One region of the Colwellia sp. BRX10-1 genome, then DNA from elsewhere that is predicted to be linked to it. Evidence: predicted binding sites of a transcription regulator. Region 1 holds the regulator's gene; the other holds the start of a gene.
The links. The regulator sigma-54, encoded in region 1, starts transcription at its own class of promoters, with help from an activator protein. The targets are predictions, from matches to a motif close to GTTGGCACGNNNNTNGNNT.
Positions count from the first base shown of each region.

Region 1 (10,598 bases):
ACTCGGCATTAATAAACTTTATGGTTAAGGATATATGATGATTAAACCACTATTCACTTTATTGACTGCTTTAATACTAGGCAGTCTGATCTTAACGATTCCTACAGCACAAGCTGCTGAGGTGAACATCACTTGGACGGAGCCTGATAAATACCGAGATATTGATTCAGGAACGGAAGGTCGAAAACGCTTTCGAGAAAATATGTTTAACGAATTTGAAAAACATTTATCCAAACTTGCTAAAGCATTACCCGCATCTCAAATACTTAATATAGACGTAACAGACATTGATTTAGCGGGTGACGTTCTCGCCAGCGGTCTACATCAAATTAGAGTGATTAAAGACCTTTATTTTCCAAGAATAAAACTATCATTTACATTAATAAATGCTGAGAAAGTCATAATACTTAGCGACAATGTTAATTTAAAAGATATGAGTTTTATGATGGGTGGACGCTTAAAATATAGAAATAATGCGTTAGGCTATGAAAAAAAATTGCTTGATGATTGGTTTAAAGATGCTTTCGCAGACTATGTTGATAAATAAGCGTCACATTTTTAACGTTATATAAAGCAAAAGGCCATCTTTATAGTGCAATAAAGATGGCCTTTTTATTTTTATTTTTACTTTTAAGCGGTACCGTTAATGGGTAACCGTTGCACTGTTTTCAAAGTTCGCTAAAACGGTAAAAAGCTTTTCTATTTTCTTTACCGTATCTATTAGCGTTTGTTGATCTGATGTTTTTTGCCAAAAAATTAAATCGTTCGCGACTTCTTCAACATAAGGCTGAAAAGTATTTGCCGAACATTTGAAACCAGCGTCTGCTTTAAATATTGCCTCAAAGCTTGCTTGCTTGTTTTTTCTTAAATCGGCTAAAGTCGCATCAGCGGCTAGCGATTTTTTTAAAATAATTGAAATATTATCAACGAGTTGCTTACTAACAGTTGCGCTCATAGTGTCTCTATATTGACGATTGTTTTGATATACCGCTATTATGCCAAATTGATGGGCGTTTTGTTAGCTTCTCCCGCAATTTCTCGTACTAATTTTGGCATTAAAAAGCCAGGTAATATCGCCATCATTTTTTGGACGATTATTTTTGCCTCTTCTTCACAAATATCAAAGTGAGCAACCCCTTGTACGGGATCAAACATATGTAAGTAATAAGGTTGAATACCACTATCAAATAAAGTTTCGCTGAGTTGACATAAGAGTTTGGCGTCATCGTTCACTCCTTTTAATAATACACTTTGATTGAACAAAGGAATTCTTGCCAAACGAAGTTTTTCGAGTGCTTGCTTTACTTCATCATCGATTTCATTAGGGTGATTAATATGTAAAACCATGGTTGCCTTTAATCGAGTTTCAGACAAAATGTTCACTAATGATGTTGTTATGCGCTGCGGGATAACAATGGGTAAACGCGTATGAATACGCAAGCGTGTCAAATGTTTAATCGGCTCAAGTTGTTCAATAAGCCACTGTAGGTGATCATCACTTGCCATTAAAGGATCGCCACCACTGAAAATCACTTCATTAATTTCAGGATGATCGGCAATATATTTTAGCGCCGGCTGCCAGCGAACTTTATTGGGACTGTTTTCATCATAAGGAAAGTGGCGACGAAAACAATAACGGCAATTAACTGCACAACCTGACTTTATAATCATCAAGACTCTGTGCTTATATTTATGCAATAAGCCTTCGGCAACAGTGTCGTGCTCTTCTAGTGGATCCATTGAATAGCCATCAGAGACAACAAACTCATCAGAGAGTGGCATAACCTGTTTAAGCAGCGGATCGTTAAAGTCGCCTTTTTTCATTCTTGTAATAAAAGGTCGGGGTACACGGACCGGAAATAACTTACGTGCTGAAAAGTGTTGCAGATAATCTTGGCTGTCAATTTCTAGCATATCTAAAAGCTTTTTCGGATCTGTAACGACATTACTTAACTCTTTTTGCCAAGAAATGTGCAATTGTTCGCTTATTTGGGGTATTATCTGCGGCATTTGTAATTTCAATTTAAATCTCTGCGTTATTTGTTTGAGTATAAGAGAACATTCATATGGCTAATTTTAGTACAAACCAATTTAAGGCTGGCCTTAAATTAATGATTGACGGCGAACCATGTAACATTTTAGAAAACGAATTAGTAAAACCAGGTAAAGGCCAAGCCTTTAGCCGCGTAAAAATTCGTAAACTTATTTCTAATAAAGTCTTAGAAAAAACCTTTAAATCAGGCGAGTCTTGCGAAGGCGCTGATGTAATGGAAACCGAGCTAGCTTACTTGTATGCTGACGGTGAATTCTGGCATTTTATGAATAATGATACCTTTGAGCAAATTGCCGCTGATGAAAAAGCAGTTGTAGATTGTATTAAATGGTTAAAAGAAGGCGATCTTTGTACCATTACTTTATGGAATGGTTCACCTATCACAGTAACAACCCCTAATTTTGTTGATCTAGATGTTACAGAAACAGATCCAGGATTAAAAGGTGATACTGCCGGTACGGGTGGAAAACCAGCAACTTTACATACCGGTGCGGTTATTCGTGTACCGCTATTTATTCAAATTGGTGAGACAGTTAAAGTGGATACGCGTACGGGTGAATACGTATCGCGTGCAAGTAAATAAGCACTTTTAACGATTATCTACTGTGCTATTTTCAATAAGCGTCTTAATAAGTAGCCAGTGCATTTGGGCTACTTAGCTTTATTGTCACTTAGCAATGAATAAAATTTAGTATTAAAAAAACCTGCTGATGCAGGTTTTTTTTATAGATAAACGACTAGTTTATCTGTCTAGTATGAAGTTTTAGATAATCAAATAGCTCTTTGTAATACTTGCCAAGCTTTTCTGATTTTTTCTCTTTTGCCGCTTGTCGTACTAATTGACGTAGCTTTTGTCTTTCCATCGACTCATGCTCGTTCAGTAAAGCTTCAACAAAGTCATTACCCTCATCAATAGCGTCATCACGCATCTTTTCAAGCTTAACAAACTTAGCTGTTTCTTGTTGATGCTTATTTGCCATAACATCAAGAGCATGTTTAATTGGCTCTAAATCAGATTCTGATAATATTCTTGCCAAGTGGCGAACATGGCGACGTAATGCTTCATGTTTGTTTTTAATTTTATCAGCTAAAATTAAGGCGTCCTTAATCTCCTCAGTAAAAGGAATTTTACTGCGCTGATGCTTAGATAAATCAATAAGCGACTGTCCAAAGATTTGTAACTGGATCATTTCGCGCTTTACTTCTGATTTACTTTTTAATTCTTCATCTAATTCATCGATATCGTTAGCAGAGTCGGGCATAATATTCGTTATTAAAGTGATAATTATCGCTATTATACTCGTAAGTGCTTATGGTATACAGCGCATATTCTCCAATTTCCTGCATTTATAGAAGAAAACAATAAATTATGACTGAAACGATGAACGCTAAACAATCGATGAACGAACAATTAAGAGACGTTGAGCAACGTGTAGCACAAGTACTCGACTTAGCAAAATCGCTAGGAGCAGATGCAGCTGAAGCTTCTATAAGCCGCCAACAAGGGTTAAGTGTTGGTACGCGGTTTGGTGAAGTTGAAACGGTTGAGTTTACTAATGACGGTGCATTGGGTATTACTGTTTACCAGCAAGGTCGTAAAGGGAGTGCTTCAACCGCAGATTTATCAGAAGCGGCGTTAAAACAAACAGTACAAGCGGCGGTTAATATTGCAAAGTATACCTCTGTTGACGACTGTTCAGGATTAGCAGACAAGGACATGCTTGAAATGTCGCCTGCTGATTTAGACTTATATCACCCAAAAGTTTTAACAACAGACCAAGCTATTCAACTCGCCAAAGAATGTGAAGATAGTGCGCTAGCGTATGATCCTCGTATTACTAACTCAGATGGTGCATCACTTGATAGCTTTGAAGGCTATAAAGTGTATGGCAATAGCAATGGGCAGATTGTTGGCTATCCAAGCTCTCGCCATAGTTTAAGCTGCGTAATGATCGCCTCTGAAGGTGATGATATGCAAAGAGATTATGCTTACACCGTTAATCGTGATTTTGATTTAATGGATAATGGCATCGCTATTGGTCTGCAAGCATCAAAAGAAGCGCTTTCGAGATTAAATGCTCAAAAATTACCGACAGGAAAAGTGCCGGTGATGTTTCGTGCCGACATTGCTAATTCCATTTTTGGACATTTTATAGCGGCGATCAGCGGTGGTAATTTATACCGTAAATCATCTTTTTTAATGGACGCTATTGGCAAACAAGTTTTTCCTGACTTTTTAAATATCAGTGAACGCCCTCATATTTTAAAAGGGTTAGCGAGTAGTGCTTTCGACAGTGAAGGCATAAAAACGGTTGACCGTGAAATTATTGTCGATGGTTGTTTAGAGACCTATCTATTAACCAGTTACTCAGCACGTAAGCTAGGACTTAAATCTACTGGCCATGCCGGTGGTATTCATAATTGGCAAATTAATGCCAAAGGTTCTGCCAATGGCGGTGACTTTAATGCCATGTTGAAAAAACTCGGTACTGGCTTTCTTGTCACTGAATTAATGGGACAAGGCGTTAATGTAGTCAATGGTGATTATTCACGTGGCGCTGCCGGTTTCTGGGTTGAAAACGGTGAAATTGCTTACCCAGTATCAGAAGTTACCATTGCGGGTAATTTATCTGATATCTTTAAAGGCTTAGTTGCTGTCGGTAGTGATGTTGACTTACGAGGCAGTATTTTAACGGGTTCATTGTTAATTGAAGAGATGCAGGTTGGCGGCAATTAATCAAATCGTGTTATTTTAATAAGGTACATTTGATTATTAAAACCAACAGACTAGTATTGAGATCTTGAAAAGGTATCAAGATCTCAATAAGCCAATATCTAGTTTAGGTTAGGAATAAAGTTGCAGTACCTAAGAAAGCGAATATTCCGACCACATCGGTAATCGTTGTTAATATCACACTACCAGCGAGAGCAGGGTCAATATTCATCCTTTTCAAAAACAGCGGGATAGCGACACCAGCGATACCAGCAGCGGTTAAATTCATTAACATTGCAAAGGCTATAACGCCACCAAGCATTAAATTTTGTTGCCAAATAGCCACAACACCAGCAATTAATACCGCCCAGATAACGCCATTAAGAAAACCAACAGCAAGTTCTTTCTGAATAAGTATTCTCGCATTTGAGTCGCCAACATGGCCTAGCGCAATGGCGCGAACAACCAGTGTTAAGGTTTGGTTACCGGCAACACCCCCCATACTAGGCACTAAAGAATTTAAAATAGCTAAAATAGCCAGTTGGCTTAAAACACCTTCGAACATACTCGATACAGCAACAGCAAGTAGTGCGGTAATGAGATTAACGCCAAGCCAAATAGAGCGTTGTTGCGTGCTTTTTAAAACCGGAGCAAAGGTATCTGCCTCTCCATCTAAGCCCGCCATACTCATCATTGAATGTTCGGCATCCTCACGAATAATATCAATAACATCGTCTATCGTGATACGACCAAGCAAACGGCCTTCATCATCAATAACTGGTGCAGAGAACCAATCAAATTTTTCAAAGAGTTGCGCTACGTCACTATCAGACAAATGCACTTGAATTGCTTCAATATCTTTATCAATGAGTGTTGAGACGATAATTTCAGGTTTAGCGGTAATGATCGCCGCTAGAGAAACGGCGCCAATAAAGTGATTCTTACCATCAACAACATAAAAAGAATCGGTCGCTTCAGGTAAATCACCCCGTAAGCGCAAATAGCGCAATACCACATCAACCGTTACATCGGGACGAATTGTTATGGTATCGGTATTCATGATACCGCCAGCGGTATCTTCTTCAAATGATAACGCGGCTTCGACTCGACCTCGGTCTTGCGAGTCCATAGCACTTAATACTTCTTGATAAACACTATCGGGTAGAGTACGTAAAACTTCAGCTAAATCATCAACATCCATGCCTTCAGCAACGGCGGCTAATTTTTCAGGGCGGATAGTTTTTAAAATACCTTTTCGAACTTCCTCATTGAGTTCTTCAAGTACTTCACCGTGATTATCAGCATCGATAAGTTGCCATAAAACGGCACGACTTTTCGGGTGAGATGACTCTAATATTAAAGCAATATCATAAGCTGGCATGTTCTGTAGTAATTTTCGAACGTGCACAAACATACCGCTACCAAGTGCTTTATTGACTTGTTGCAGGCGTTGATGATTTTGTTGTTGCTCTGATATTTCCGGCATAAAGTTTTCCTGTGCCGCAGTAATACGAAAATTATATTGTTTATATCTTAGTCAAGATGCGCTGGCTAAGGTGTTGTAATGAATGATAACGTAACTTTATTTTTTATTCAGTCTTTTTATCATTCGTCTTCATCAAATTTATCAGAAAATAACTGGCATACATCGTCAAGTGCTTGTTGAGCATCTTCTCCTTGGGTAATAACCTCTACGGTTTTTCCAAAGCCACCGGCCAGTAACATTAACCCCATAATACTACTGGCATCAGCTTCTTTGCCCTCTAAGCAAATAGTAACGTTAGCATTAAGCTTTTGGCTTAACTGGGCAAGTTTAGTGGCAGCACGTGCATGTAATCCCAGTTTATTGCTAATGGTTAATGATTTATTATATTTTGGCATACAGTGACCGTTATTAAGTGCTTTGTATTTTAATGTCGCGATGATGAGACTGGACATCTTCGCGTTCTTTTCTAAGATTGTTTGCTAATATTTCTGCAATATAAACCGATCGGTGTTTTCCACCCGTACAACCAATGGCGATAGTAATATAGCTGCGATTGTTTCTTTCTAAGTGGGGTAACCATGTCATCATAAAACTGTTAATTTGCCAGATAAATTTAGTGACAATCGGTTGGCTAGCAAGAAAGTCTCGCACGGGTTGATCTAAACCGGTAAAACCTTTTAAGTCTGTTTCCCAAAAAGGGTTAGGCAGAAAACGTGCATCAAAAACATAATCTGCGTCTTGTGGTACACCGTGTTTAAAGCCAAAAGATTCAAACACCACCACCATAGATGCCGAGGTTTTGCCCAAAATTCGCTCACGCACTAAATCAGATAATTGATGAGGTGATAACTGACTGGTATTAATATACAAACCCGCACGCGTGGAAATAGGCTCAAGCAGCTTTTTCTCTAAAGAGATGGCTTGGTCGAGTGGGATATTTTGTTTAATCAAAGGATGTAAACGACGCGTTTCACTAAAACGTCGAATAAGATCAGAGTCATCAGCATCTAAATACAGAATATCGAGTTTTACTGTTTTTGGTAGATAATCTAATATTTCTGAAACGTCATTAGGATCATTGGGTAAGTTACGTACATCTAAACTAACCGCTACCTTGTCGTAATCATTAATAACGGTATGTGCTAATGCAGGCAATAAATTCACCGGAATATTATCGACACAGTAGTAGCCTAAATCTTCGAGTACACGTAAGGCGACACTTTTACCTGACCCTGAGCGACCACTGACTATCAAGAGTTTCATTTGAGTTTTCCTGGATTATTATTAGATTTTATTAACGTTTAGCATGCTTTATTAAAGTAAAAAGCTCTTGCGAATTTTGGCATTTTCTTACTTGCTTTGCGAACTGTTTAGTACTAAATATTTGCGCAATACTTTGTAAGGTATCTAAATGTTGTTGGCAGTTTTCTTCGGGGACAAATAACGCAATAATAATATCGACAGCACGGTTGTCTATCGCATCAAATTCAACGGCTTGTTCACTGGTCAGCAATACAGCAATAACTTGTGACGTGTTAGTTAATCGACCATGAGGAATCGCAATGCCATTTCCTATGCCGGTAGAGCCAACCTTTTCACGCGCCATTAAGCTTTCGAATAATTGATGAGTATCAATATTGTCGAATTTTTTTGCCGCAGTTGTGCTAATTATTTCAAGGAGTTTTTTTTTGCTTGTACCCTTAATCGCACACAGGGTGCAATCAAGGGTAAGGATATCTTGCAACTTCATTATACTACTTAGATTCTTTGGTGAGTGAACAGGCGATAAACAGCATTAATGCTGATTCGTTTTACCTTTGTACTTCAATATTTGCCGGTCAAGCTTAACAACAAGACTATCAATAGAGGCATACATGTCAGCATTTTCAGCTTTTGCATGTAAATCAGAGCCACTAACGTGAACAGTCGCTTCAGCAATTTGATTTGATTTTTCAACGGTGAGAACAACATGAACATTATTGATATGATCAAAATGTCGGCTTAATTTTGCCATCTTAGTCGTGACGTTTTCTCGTAAAGCTTCGGTAATGTCAACATGGTGGCCAGAAAGATTAATTTGCATAAGCTTAATTCCTCATCTTTTCGTTAAAGTAAACTTTTTCGTTGGTTAGAAGGTGGAATAGAAAGTGACTCTCGATATTTTGCTATGGTACGTCGAGCTACATTTATCCCTTGATCGGCTAATAAATCAGCCATTTTACTATCACTAAGTGGTTTTGCTGGGATTTCGGCAGCAACAAATTTTTTGATTAATGCACGAATAGCTGTTGATGAACATTCGCCACCGCTTTCGGTGCCAACATGGCTTGAGAAGAAAAACTTCAGTTCGAAAATTCCACGTGGCGTATGCATATACTTTTGTGTCGTCACTCGTGAAATGGTTGATTCATGCATATCGACAGCTTCGGCAATATCATTTAAAACCATTGGACGCATGGCTTCATTACCATGTTCAAAAAAGCCAATTTGACGTTGCACAATACAGTTTGACACTTTTAATAAGGTATCATTACGGCTTTCTAAGCTTTTAATAAACCATTTAGCTTCTTGTAAATTTGAGCGAATAAATTGTGTGTCAGCTGTCGACTTCATCGAACGTGACATCGAAGCATATTGCTGATTCACCGAAAGTTTTGGCGCAGTATCAGGATTTAATTCGACCACCCAACGGCCATTTTTCTTTTCAACAGAAACATCAGGAATAACATACTGATCGTCACTCTTCATCACACTATCGCCTGGTCTAGGATCAAGTGATTGAATAAGGCGCACCACTTCGCGCAGTTGCTCTTCTTTCAGTCGAGTTTTACGCATTAATGTACGATAGTCTCGGCTACCCAGTAGATTAATATGGTCACGCAAAACTAACTTACTTTCTGCTAACCAAGGTGTAGCGGGGTCAAATTGATTAAGTTGAATGATTAAACATTCTGAAATAGAACGAGCAGCGACACCGACAGGATCAAAGAGGTTAATACGTTTTAGTACCACCTCAATTTCATCAAGCTCTACTCCTTCAATGGCAACACTTTCTAAAATGTCTTCACTAGATACCGTTAAGTAACCGGCGTCATCAACAGCATCAATAATTGCTGTCGCTATAGCGCGGTCTGTTTCGGTAAAAGGGCTTAATTCCATTTGCCAGCGCAAATGATCTTGAATGGAGTCTTGAGTCTCGCCTTGGTAAGTATAATCTTCTGAAGCTGGGCCTGAGCTTGAACTTGCTGCACCAGCCGTGTAGTTATCATCCCAAGTGGTATCCATGTTTAATTCTTCAGGGATATCGTTCTTGTCCATGGCTTCAGTGGTGGTGATTTCATCAATGGTAGGCGTAGCGTCTTCGCTACCATCAGAAGCAGGGGCTTCTTTAACGTCACCAGTACCGGCAGTGTGAGCTTCTTCAAGGTTGTCAGTACTTTTATCTTCGGGATTATTTGAAGACTCATCCATTTCTAATAATGGATTACTTTCTAAGGCTTCCTGAATTTCTTGTTGAAGCTCTAACGTAGACAGTTGCAGCAATTTGATTGCTTGCTGCAACTGTGGCGTCATGGTTAATTGTTGTCCTATGCGGAGTTGTAGAGTAGGGCGCATTTAGGTCATTAACTTCCTATTATTTTTAATGGGATATTTTCGTTTTTTTCATACGAAGATACTATTCATTTACTGACTACTATAGCGTGAATTGTTCACCAAGGTATACATCTCTTACGTGTTGATTTGCAAGAATTTGATCTGCAGTACCTTCTGCAATAAGTTCACCATGACTAACAATATACGCATGTTCACATACATCGAGAGTTTCACGTACATTGTGATCAGTGATCAACACACCAATGCCACGTTCTTTTAAGTGTAGAATAATTTTTTTAATATCACCTACTGAAATTGGGTCAACACCAGCAAAAGGTTCATCTAATAAAATAAATTTTGGTTCAGCAGCTAATGCGCGAGCAATTTCTACTCGGCGGCGTTCACCACCAGATAAGCTCATGCCTAAATTATCTTTGATATGACCTATGTTGAATTCTTCAACAAGATGTTCTAATTTCTCTTCGCGTTCAGCATCTGATAATTCTTTTCGTGTTTGTAAAATAGCCATAATATTGTCGTAAACACTGAGTTTTCGAAAAATAGAGGCTTCTTGTGGTAAATATCCGATGCCTTTTCTCGCACGCTCATGCATAGGCGCTAACGTCAGGTTTTCGTCATTTAAGATAATATCGCCACTATCACTTTCAACTAAACCCACAATCATATAAAAAGAAGTTGTTTTTCCGGCACCATTTGGGCCCAGTAAACCGACTATTTGTCCTGCTGAAACT
Region 1 is NZ_JACGWC010000001.1:445,861-456,458, reverse strand. Features, by position in the region: gene H4J75_RS02050 (DUF3016 domain-containing protein) at 35-547, shown strand; gene H4J75_RS02045 (hypothetical protein) at 644-955, opposite strand; gene epmB (EF-P beta-lysylation protein EpmB) at 994-2,010, opposite strand; gene efp (elongation factor P) at 2,067-2,636, shown strand; gene yjgA (ribosome biogenesis factor YjgA) at 2,791-3,315, opposite strand; gene pmbA (metalloprotease PmbA) at 3,423-4,790, shown strand; gene mgtE (magnesium transporter) at 4,894-6,252, opposite strand; gene H4J75_RS02015 (HPr family phosphocarrier protein) at 6,372-6,647, opposite strand; gene rapZ (RNase adapter RapZ) at 6,661-7,515, opposite strand; gene ptsN (PTS IIA-like nitrogen regulatory protein PtsN) at 7,547-8,002, opposite strand; gene hpf (ribosome hibernation promoting factor) at 8,048-8,335, opposite strand; gene H4J75_RS01995 (RNA polymerase factor sigma-54) at 8,359-9,867, opposite strand; gene lptB (LPS export ABC transporter ATP-binding protein) at 9,947-10,598, opposite strand, start outside.

Region 2 (10,598 bases), 340 kb from region 1:
TCATAAAGCTAAATTTGCTTTTACTCCGCAGTCATTTGCCCATAGCGATACGTTAGAAAGTGAAGCATACCGTGGCGAGCTATCGTTACTTCGTCAAAAGTCTAATCAACTTGAGCAAATTATTGATGTTATGCCGACCGGGATGATAATGCTTGATGGTAACGGTATTGTTATTAAAACCAATAAAATTGCTAGTTTGTTACTCGATGAACCGATTCTTGGTCAAGCTTGGTTTGATGTTATTAAACGCTCGTTTAAACCTCGTGCCGACGATTGGCATGAAGTGTCATTGAAAGACGGCCGCCGGGTTAAATTAGAAATTACTGCTTTAGGTGATCAACCTGGCCAGTTAATTATGATCACTGATTTGACCGAAACGCGTTTATTACAAGATAAGCTTAGCCATATGCAGCGTTTATCGTCATTAGGTCATTTGGTTTCAAAGCTTGCTCATCAAATTCGCACACCACTTTCTGCCGCTATGTTATATGGCGCAAATTTAAAAAATAAAAAGCTTTCTTCAGACGATCGAAGTAGCTTTCAAGACAAATTAATGGCGCGCTTGCACGACTTAGAACAGCAAGTAAACGATATGTTGTTGTTTTCAAAAAGTGGCAAGCAAAAAGTTGTTGAACCACTTTCAATTAATAAATTGATTACCCATTCAGTTAACGCCGTAGAAGCATTAATTGTTCAGGCCAAAGCGAAAGTAAACATTAAGCTTTGTGATGATGATTGCCAAATCTTAGGTAATAAACGTGCGTTAAGCGGTGCTATTGAAAACTTAATTCACAACAGTTTACAAGTTATTAAGCAGGGTGCGGAGATATCCATTACCACCTACTGCCAAAATGAATACGCTTACATTAGTGTACAAGATAATGGTCAAGGTATTAGTGAAGAGCTTGCCAATAAAATTTTTGAACCTTTTTATACATCAAGGGCACAGGGAACCGGCTTAGGTTTAGCGGTGGTAAAGTCAGTTGCTAAGGCTCATCAAGGCGATGTTCGCTTAGTGAGTAAGCCAGGAGAGGGCGCGCACTTTTGTATTCACTTACCTATTTTAGACACAAACAATGTTAACGGGGAGAACACTAATGAATCAAAGTAAAATATTAGTTGTTGAAGATGATGCAGGATTACGTGAAGCCCTGATGGATACTTTAAAGTTATCAGGTTATCAATGTATTGAAGCTCAATCAGGTGAAGATGCTTTACTCACGCTTAAAGAACAAAGTGTTGATCTCGTCGTTAGTGACGTGCAAATGGATGGTATGTCGGGCTTAACACTACTCAATAGTATTAAAAGAAATTGGCCAAATTTACCTGTGCTGATAATGACGGCATACGGTACGATTCATGATGCTGTTCAAGCGATGCGTGATGGCGCCTGTAATTATATGGCAAAACCTTTCGCGCCAGAAGTGCTACTTAATATGGTTAACCAATATGTGCCATTGAATGTGACTAGTCGGCATGAACCTGTGGTTGCTGACGCACAAAGTATTGAACTATTAGCGTTAGCAAAGAAAGTCGCGACCACAGATGCTTCTGTTATGGTGCTCGGCCCCAGTGGCTCTGGCAAGGAAGTATTAGCACAATACGTTCATTACCATTCGAACCGAAGTGATAAGCCCTTTGTTGCCATAAACTGTGCTGCAATTCCAGAGAATATGCTGGAAGCGACTTTATTTGGTTATGAAAAAGGTGCCTTTACTGGAGCCATTCAAGCGTGCCCAGGTAAATTTGAACAAGCACAGGGTGGTACTATTTTATTAGACGAAATCACTGAAATGGATCTTGGCTTACAAGCAAAAATTTTACGGGTCTTACAAGAGCGAGAAGTTGAACGCTTAGGGGGTCGTAAAACAATTAAGCTTGATGTTCGTGTTATCGCAACCAGCAACCGTGATTTAAGAGTGGCTGTAAAAGATGGCATCTTCCGTGAAGATCTCTACTACCGTTTAAATGTCTTTCCATTAACTTGGTTAGCATTAAATAAACGCAGAGATGATATTGTGCCATTAGCCAAACATTTAATTACTCAAGCATCGTTAGCGAATAACATGGCTATTCCAGAACTAACCGCTTCGGCGAGAAATAAACTGACGAGTTACGATTGGCCAGGCAATGTTCGTGAATTAGATAATGTTATTCAACGAGCCATTATTTTGCATAGCGACCAGATTATTAATGCCGGTGACTTGTTAATTGAAAATTTCGACAGTGAAATTATTACTGACGTGGCGTTAGAAAATAATAGCGAAGACATGCTTGGTAATGAATTAAAAATACAAGAGCATCAAATTATTCTTGATACCCTCACCGCTTGCCAAGGTAGCCGTAAAGATGTTGCTGAACGATTAGGCATTAGCCCAAGAACGCTTCGCTATAAAATAGCAAGAATGCGTGATTCGGGCATTCAAATACCAGCCTAACAATCGCTCAAAAGGGTAATTTTCCTATAAAGCCAATATTTTCATTTAAAATATTGGCTTTACTGCTATTTGCAGTTTTCACTCATTAAACCTTCCATAACCTCGATAATTCTTTAATTCTCATACTGGCACCATGCTTGCAATATCATCGTTATATCGTTACTTAAACCGTTATTTATAGGCTTAGTAGCAAAAAATTGACACAAGTGAGTAGCTCATGAATATCGATACCAATTCTTTATACGCACAAATGCAAAGTATGTCGCTTGGAAACTCTTCGGTGCAGGGGGCTTCATTTGAAAAAATGGGCAATAACCTTGGCATGGGAGACAGTGCTATTCCAGCGCTGAATAAGTCGACCAGTAATTTTGGCGATATGCTTAAAGATGCGGTGAATAATGTCAATGATATTCAAAAAGAGTCTGGAGCAAAGAAAATAGCTTTTGAAATGGGCGACCGAAGCGTTACGCTCGCTGATACCATGGTTGCTTCCGCTAAAGCTGGTATTGCTTTTGATGCCACCGTACAAGTACGTAATAAGTTTGTTGAAGCATATAAAGAAATAATGAATATGCCAGTTTAACAATACCTTAGTATAAAATAGATAGTATTTCGTAATAAAATCAAGTGGTAGTGGAGAAATTAAGTGGCTGATACTGATAATAATTCAATGGTTGCTGCCGATGGCGGCACCGGGTTAATGGCAAGTGATGGTGCTGATAATATGGCTGATGAGCAAAAATCAGGCTTTGCTTCTGCTATGGGTAATGTCGATTTATTACGCCAAGTCACCTTAATTATGGCATTAGCAATTTGTTTAGCTATTGCTGTTTTTGTTATTATGTGGGCAAATCAAGCCGAATATAGATTTCTTGCCAAACAACCTACCGAACAATTAATCAAAACAATGGACTTTCTAGACGCTAACCAAGTGGATTACCGTCAAGCAAACAACACTATTTCAGTACAAAGTGATCAATATCAAGAAATTAAAATTTTACTTGCTCGTGAAGGTTTATCTGATGAACCAACAGAAGGTAGTGAAATTATTATGCAAGATATGGGTTTTGGTGTCAGCCAGCGCCTTGAAACAGAACGTCTTAAGTTTTCTCGTGAGCAGCAATTGGCTCGCACCATTGAAGAACTGCAAGCTATCTCTAGAGCAAAAGTTTTACTGGCGATACCCCGCGAAAATATTTTTGCTAAACGTACCCGCAGCGCATCTGGCACTGTGGTACTAACTATGCGTAAAGGGCGGATGTTATCTGAAGAAGAAGTTGACTCTGTTGTTGATATTATTGCTTCTGCCGTTCAGGGTATGGAACCTAACCGAGTTACAGTGACAGATCAAAATGGTCGTTTACTTAATTCCGGCTCACAAACCTCTGTTTCTTCTCGCTCACGCAAAGAGTTTGAAATGGAGAAAAAAAGAGAAAATGAATATTTAAACAAAATAGACAGCATACTCATCCCTGTCGTTGGTTTAGGGAACTACACCGCACAAGTTAATGTGACCATGGATTTCACCTCAAGTGAAGAAATGCAGCGTCGTTATAATTCAGATTTACCGGCACTGCGCAGTGAAATGAAAGTTGAAGACAACACGATTGGCGGTTTACTTGGTGGTATTCCTGGAGCGTTAAGCAATCAGCCACCACTTGATTCAAATATTCCAGAAAATGCGAATGGTGGTGCACAACAAAGATCAATGCCTGGTCGTAAACACCTTGAATCAACAAAAAATTATGAATTAGACGAAGCTATCAGCCATACCAAACAACAAGCAGGTGTCGTTCGTCGAGTAAGCGTTTCTGTTGCACTTGATTACTTGGCAACTGCTGATGCTGAAGGCGCGATTACCGATTCACCGAGATCTGTTGAAGAAATGTCAAATATTCGTCGCTTATTACAAGGGAGTATTGGTTTTAATTTACAACGTGGTGATGTATTAGAAGTCGTTACCTTGCCATTCTCTCGTCAAATTATTGAGGATGCTCCTAAAGTTCCTTTCTATGAGAATGCCGACATATTAAAGTTTTTCAAATTAGGCATGGGCGCATTAGTCATTATTGTATTGATACTTGCCGTTGTTAAACCTATGCTTAAACGTCTTATTAACCCTGATCAAACACCTGATGACTACGGTGATAAATCACTCGATAGCCACATTGATTTGGGTGATGAAACCATGGATATGCTAACATCAGACTTTGATGCGGCGGCAGTAGGTTTTGCACCTGATGGTAGTTTACAATTACCTGATTTACATCGCGATGAAGATATACTAAAAGCTGTTCGAGCGCTTGTTGCTAATGAGCCTGAACTTTCCTCTCAAGTGGTTAAAAGTTGGTTGAACGAAGATGAGTGATGAAATGCAAGAGTTAGCCCCTGCACCTAAGGGTTTTGACGTTGACAAACTTGATGGTGCAGAGAAAGCTGCGATATTATTGCTAAGCTTATCTGAAGAAGATGCCGCGCAAATATTAAAACACTTAGAGCCTAAGCAGGTTCAACAAGTGGGCATGGTTATGGCTGCCATGGAAGATTTCACCCAAGAAAAAATTACCGCTGTTCATAAGCTCTTTATCCATGAAATACAAAACTTCAGTACCATTGGCTTCCAAAGTGAAGAATTCGTTCGCAAGGCATTAACTGCAGCATTAGGTGAAGACAAAGCCGGCAATTTAATTGATCAAATTGTCATGGGAGGCGGTGCAAAAGGTTTAGATTCATTGAAATGGATGGACTCAAAACAAGTAGCCAATATTATTCGTAACGAGCATCCTCAAATTCAAACCATTGTACTTTCCTATTTAGACCCTGATCAATCGGCTGAAATTATGAGCCAGTTTGCCGAAAAAGTGCGTTTAGATTTAATGATGCGTATTGCTAACCTTGAAGAAGTTCAACCGGCAGCATTACAAGAACTTAATGAAATTATGGAAAAACAGTTTGCCGGTCAAGCAGGTGCACAAGCCGCTAAAATGGGTGGTTTAAAAGCAGCAGCTGACATTATGAACTATTTGGATACCAATGTTGAAGGCATGCTAATGGATTCAATTCGTGAACATGACGAAGAGATGAGTCAACAAATTCAAGACTTGATGTTTGTTTTCGAAAACCTTGCCGATGTAGACGACCGTGGTATTCAAGCGATATTACGTGAAGTACAACAAGATGCGTTGATGAAAGCAATTAAAGGCGCAGATGATGTACTGAAAGAAAAAATTATGGCTAATATGTCCAAACGTGCCGCTGAAATGCTGGCAGATGACCTTGAAGCTATGGGACCGGTGCGTATTAGTGAAGTTGAAGCCGCACAAAAAGAAATATTATCTGTTGCTCGACGATTATCTGACGCTGGAGAAATTATGCTTGGTGGCGCTGGTGGTGGTGATGAGTTCTTATAAACCTTATATTTTTAGGTCAGTCAAAACTTACTGTTATAAAATATTATGAAATTATTAAATAAATCGAATGCTGAAGTTATTAAACATAATCCCGAACAAGAAACCGATGTTTGGTCATTGCCGACGGTTAAATCTGAAAATAAAATTAAAGATGAAACAACCAATGCTATGGGAAAGAAAGCCGCTTGGCGTTTCGAGCCCCCTGAAGATTTTGTTGAAGAAGAAATCGCGCCATTAACGGCAGAAGATATTGAAAACATTCGTCAAGCTGCATTTGATGAAGGCCTTAATCAGGGCAAGGAAGAAGGTTTTGCTAAAGGTTATGAAGAAGGTAAAGTCTCTGGTCATGAAGAAGGTATGGTACTTGGTCACCAAGAAGGTCTTGAAACTGGCTTAGCCGAAGCAAAAGAAAGTATCGATGAACAATCAGCTGCATGGGCGTCACTTACTGAACAGCTTCATAAGCCATTACTCGATGTCGAAAAAAATGTTGAACAACAATTACTTCATCTTGTCGTAGAACTCACCGAAGCGATTACCTTAGAAGAAGCTAAAACTAACCCTGATATTATTATTGCTGCGATTTCTGCGGGTATAAAAGCTTTACCCAGCCAAGAAGCGCAAACACAAATTTTATTACACCCCAACGATATTAAACGTGTTGAAAAGCAATTTGGCGCTAAACATGTGCAAGAACAAGGTTGGCGTTTACTCGCTGCCCCGCAATTAGTTCCGGGTAGCTGTCAAATTGAAAATAGCACCTCTAATATCGATCTGAGTGTTAAATCTCGAATAAAAGAAGTATTGGACTCGTTTTTGCAAGATGCACTACATCAGTAATTTCTTGTACAAAAGAGTCAAAATACCGCTATGGTTGATATTTCTCGCCTTAATGAAAGACTAAAAAACTGCCAAGAGTTTGTGCACCCGCATAAAGTCTCTGTTGCTGGGCGTTTAGTCCGAGTAGTCGGATTAACGCTTGAAGCTGTTGGCGTAAAAGCGGCAGTTGGTAGCCAATGTTTAGTCGAAACGGCACAAGGCGATTTAATCGCTGAAATTGTTGGTTTTTCTAAAGACATAACTTTTCTAATGCCAGAGCAAAGCTTACAAGGTGTTTTACCGGGTGCGCGCGTTGTGCCACTGACAACTAAAGCTCGCTTACCCTTTTCAATGGATTTACTTGGCCGAGTCGTTGACGGTGTTGGTAAACCACTCGACGGCAAAGGGCCAATCAAGAACTCAGGCAACTATCAAATAAACAATAAGCCGATTAATCCGTTATCAAGGCGTGGTATCACTGAACCACTTGATGTTGGTGTGCGCGCTATTAATAGTTTTTTAACGGTTGGTATTGGTCAGCGTATGGGCTTATTTGCCGGTTCAGGTGTCGGTAAAAGTGTCTTGTTAGGCATGATGACACGCGGCACAACTGCTGATGTTATCGTTGTGGGGCTAATTGGCGAACGTGGTCGAGAAGTTAAAGAGTTTATCGAAGAAATTTTAGGCGAAGAAGGGCGAGCACGTTCAGTTGTTGTTGCGGCGCCTGCCGATAATTCGCCATTAATGCGTTTAAAAGGCTGTGAAACTGCCGTACAAATTGCTGAGTACTTTCGTGATCAAGGTCTGAATGTCTTGCTACTGGTTGACTCGCTAACGCGTTATGCCCAAGCGCAACGAGAAATAGCACTGGCTGTCGGCGAACCACCGGCAACCAAAGGTTATCCGCCTTCGGTCTTTTCAAAGTTACCCCAACTTGTTGAACGAGCCGGTAACGGTGGCGATGGTCAGGGATCAATTACCGCATTTTTCACCGTGTTAACCGAAGGTGATGATTTACAAGATCCGATTGCTGATGCGGCGCGTGCTATTTTAGATGGACATATTGTTTTATCTCGTGCCTTAGCCGATTCAGGGCATTACCCCGCTGTTGATATTGAAGGCTCGATTAGCCGTGTTATGCCGATGGTGACCAGTGATGAGCATCAACAACTTGCTCGGCAACTAAAGCAAGTCTACTCACTCTATCAGCAAAATAAAGATTTGATTGCTATTGGCGCTTATAGCCGTGGTAATGATCCTCGCATTGATCAATCCATTGATTTAATGCCGGTGATCAAGTTCTTCCTACAACAAAAAATGTTGGAAATTATTCCTTATGATCAAAGCTTAACGCAACTTCAAGAAATACTTTCTGCAGCGCAAGCACACGCGCAAGCAAAACAAGGCCAGCAAAATGCCTAAACATAATAACGTTAACGCTATTTTCGAAAAATTGATTAGCTGTTTAGTATTATCTAGGAGGACGTTATGCCATTAAAGCAACTAAATACCTTACATCGCTATGAACAGGATAAAGAAAAAAAAGCAGCGCAAGCACTGCAAACTGCTGAATTTGAATACCAACAAAATCTTGAACGTTTACAAAGTGTCAGTGACTATCGTCTTGAATATATGAAACGTTTGAATGCTCGCTCTATGGTGGGTATTGATAGCGCGACGTTTAGTCATTTTCATGCCTTTATTGCCAAGCTCGATTATGCTGCTGGGCAAGTTGATATTGCGATTATGCAGAGTAAGGCGATGGTGGAAAAGAGCAAACAGCTCTGGCTAGCGCAGCGACAAAAAATTCAAGCGGTAGAATTACTGCTTGATAAAAAAACACAAGCGCTCACTCTTATCGCTAACAAGCAAGAACAAAAAATGTTTGATGAAATTGCTACTCAACAATTTGTCCGTCGTAAAATGCGGGGGTAAAGTGAATTAAATAGTAATTTCTAAGTGGAACAATACTTGCTTATTTAACTAATATAAAAAGTATTCGCAATAAACGACGTTGTCATCATTGTAAATATAGCTCAAATTTACCATTGAAATAAAAAGGTTTACTATGCCGCAAGTTACTCCATTAGCCATAGATATCTCGCCAAGTAAGGACTTTAGCCCTGTTCAGTCAGGAGCGATTAGCACATCCAAAAATTCAACTAAAGATTTTGCACAAATGGTTGACCAGCATTATCAAAGTCAACAAAGCGGCAAAAAGCAACAGGCAAGTGGCAATAACATGAAACTTGCTAGCGAAATTAATGCTGAAAAGAAAGTACCCCAAGAAAAATCTTCCACAACGGATGTGCAACCAAAAGAAAAGGAAATGGGTGGAGTTTCTGATGAGAAGGTTAATACAGAAATTAACCAAAGCGAAGCTTCAGAAAGATTGCCTTACGATGATACAGCGACTAGTGAAAAAAATGTTCGAGTAGAAAATAGCCAAGAAGAAACACCGGAACACAAAGCTAGCGGATTAATTAATCTTGATACAAATTCCACCGCACCTGAAAATACAGATAAAAGTACCGAGCAATTAATGTCGTTGTTATCTGCGTCACAACAACTATTAAATGATACGGTGAAAAATGACGGTACGATACCATCACAACTTAATGAAAAACCATCAATAGTTGTGGCTGGTAGTCATCAACAAGAAAAAACACAGTTAGCAGCAATGTTAAGGCAAGTGCTTGGTGGCAATAGCCAAGAAAATGTAGCGACCAGTGATAATACCCTAGCAAAAGATAGCCTTGCGCCAGAGTTAGCTAAATCATTAACCGTTCCAGTAACGGTTAACAGTGAAATGCCAGCAAAGAAAGTTGACCTAGCTAGCGAACCCAAAGTCGTTGCTGATAAAGTTGTGCAAGGGGAGGCTGAATTAGCTTTATCTGCATTATTGGAGAAAAAAACAAACAGTGAAGGACAAGCTCCCTCGCTAAAAACAACGAATGTTAATGGCCAACTTTCCACGCAATCCGTTCCTCCTGCTCAAAGCGAAACGTCGTTAAAAGCAGAGCCGATTGTAGATAAAACCAATAATGTACCGAAACAGGCGATGCCTTTAAGTGATCTTGAAGCGCTATTAGCGGATATGGAAAAAGCGCCCACGGATACTGAACTTGAACAAATTAAAGCTGCACTTATCGCCAATCAAGACAAAGCTATAATTCCTGATAAAAGTAATCAAAGTATCAGCAATAGTAAAACGTCGGTCGATAAAGAGTTGGCTGGAGCGGTATTGCCTGTAACCCTTAAAAATGAAAGCTTGGTTAACGAAATAGCAATTGATGCTGATAAGGTCAATACGGATAATGTTGTTTTTTCAAGTGTAGCTGTTCCAGGTGAAAAACAAGCTCAGGAAAATAACGCAAATAATAGTCGAGGGGTTAATCAGATAAACCAGAAAACCCTTGAAACACAAAATTTAAATGCCGGTGAACAATTTAAAGAGCCAGCTAAAGATCAGTCGGCAGAGCAACAAAACCAAAAGCAGGCACAAAGCTTAACTCAGCTTGATAAAGTGGCTAACAATGATGCTCAAGTCAAAGAAAAAACTATTAATGAAATATTTGATAAGAAACAAGTCAGTACAAGTATTGAGAATACTCTTAATAGAGATATGCATCGAGCCAATAATGAAGTAACCAAATCTACGGCTTCTGCGGAGGAAATGATCACTAAATTAACCAGTGACCATGTGCAATCAACGGCCCAATCAGCAACAAATGCCAAGCAAGTGACAGCGTTACAAAATGAAGCCCTATCGGTATACCGTAAAGACTTTACTGGCGCATTGAATGATAAAGTCATGGTAATGATGAACCAAAAGCTTCAGCAGGTTGAAATTCGTCTTGACCCACAAGAATTAGGTAATGTGAACGTAAAAATAAATCTGCAAAATGAGCAGGCGGTTGTTAATTTTACT
Region 2 is NZ_JACGWC010000001.1:110,123-120,720, reverse strand. Features, by position in the region: gene H4J75_RS00540 (PAS domain-containing sensor histidine kinase) at 1-1,111, shown strand, start outside; gene H4J75_RS00535 (sigma-54 dependent transcriptional regulator) at 1,098-2,438, shown strand; gene fliE (flagellar hook-basal body complex protein FliE) at 2,656-3,021, shown strand; gene fliF (flagellar basal-body MS-ring/collar protein FliF) at 3,085-4,806, shown strand; gene fliG (flagellar motor switch protein FliG) at 4,799-5,848, shown strand; gene fliH (flagellar assembly protein FliH) at 5,894-6,688, shown strand; gene fliI (flagellar protein export ATPase FliI) at 6,719-8,089, shown strand; gene fliJ (flagellar export protein FliJ) at 8,156-8,602, shown strand; gene H4J75_RS00500 (flagellar hook-length control protein FliK) at 8,736-10,598, shown strand, end outside.
Region 2: the regulator sigma-54 is predicted to act here: its motif matches at 8,626-8,644, upstream of H4J75_RS00500 (flagellar hook-length control protein FliK).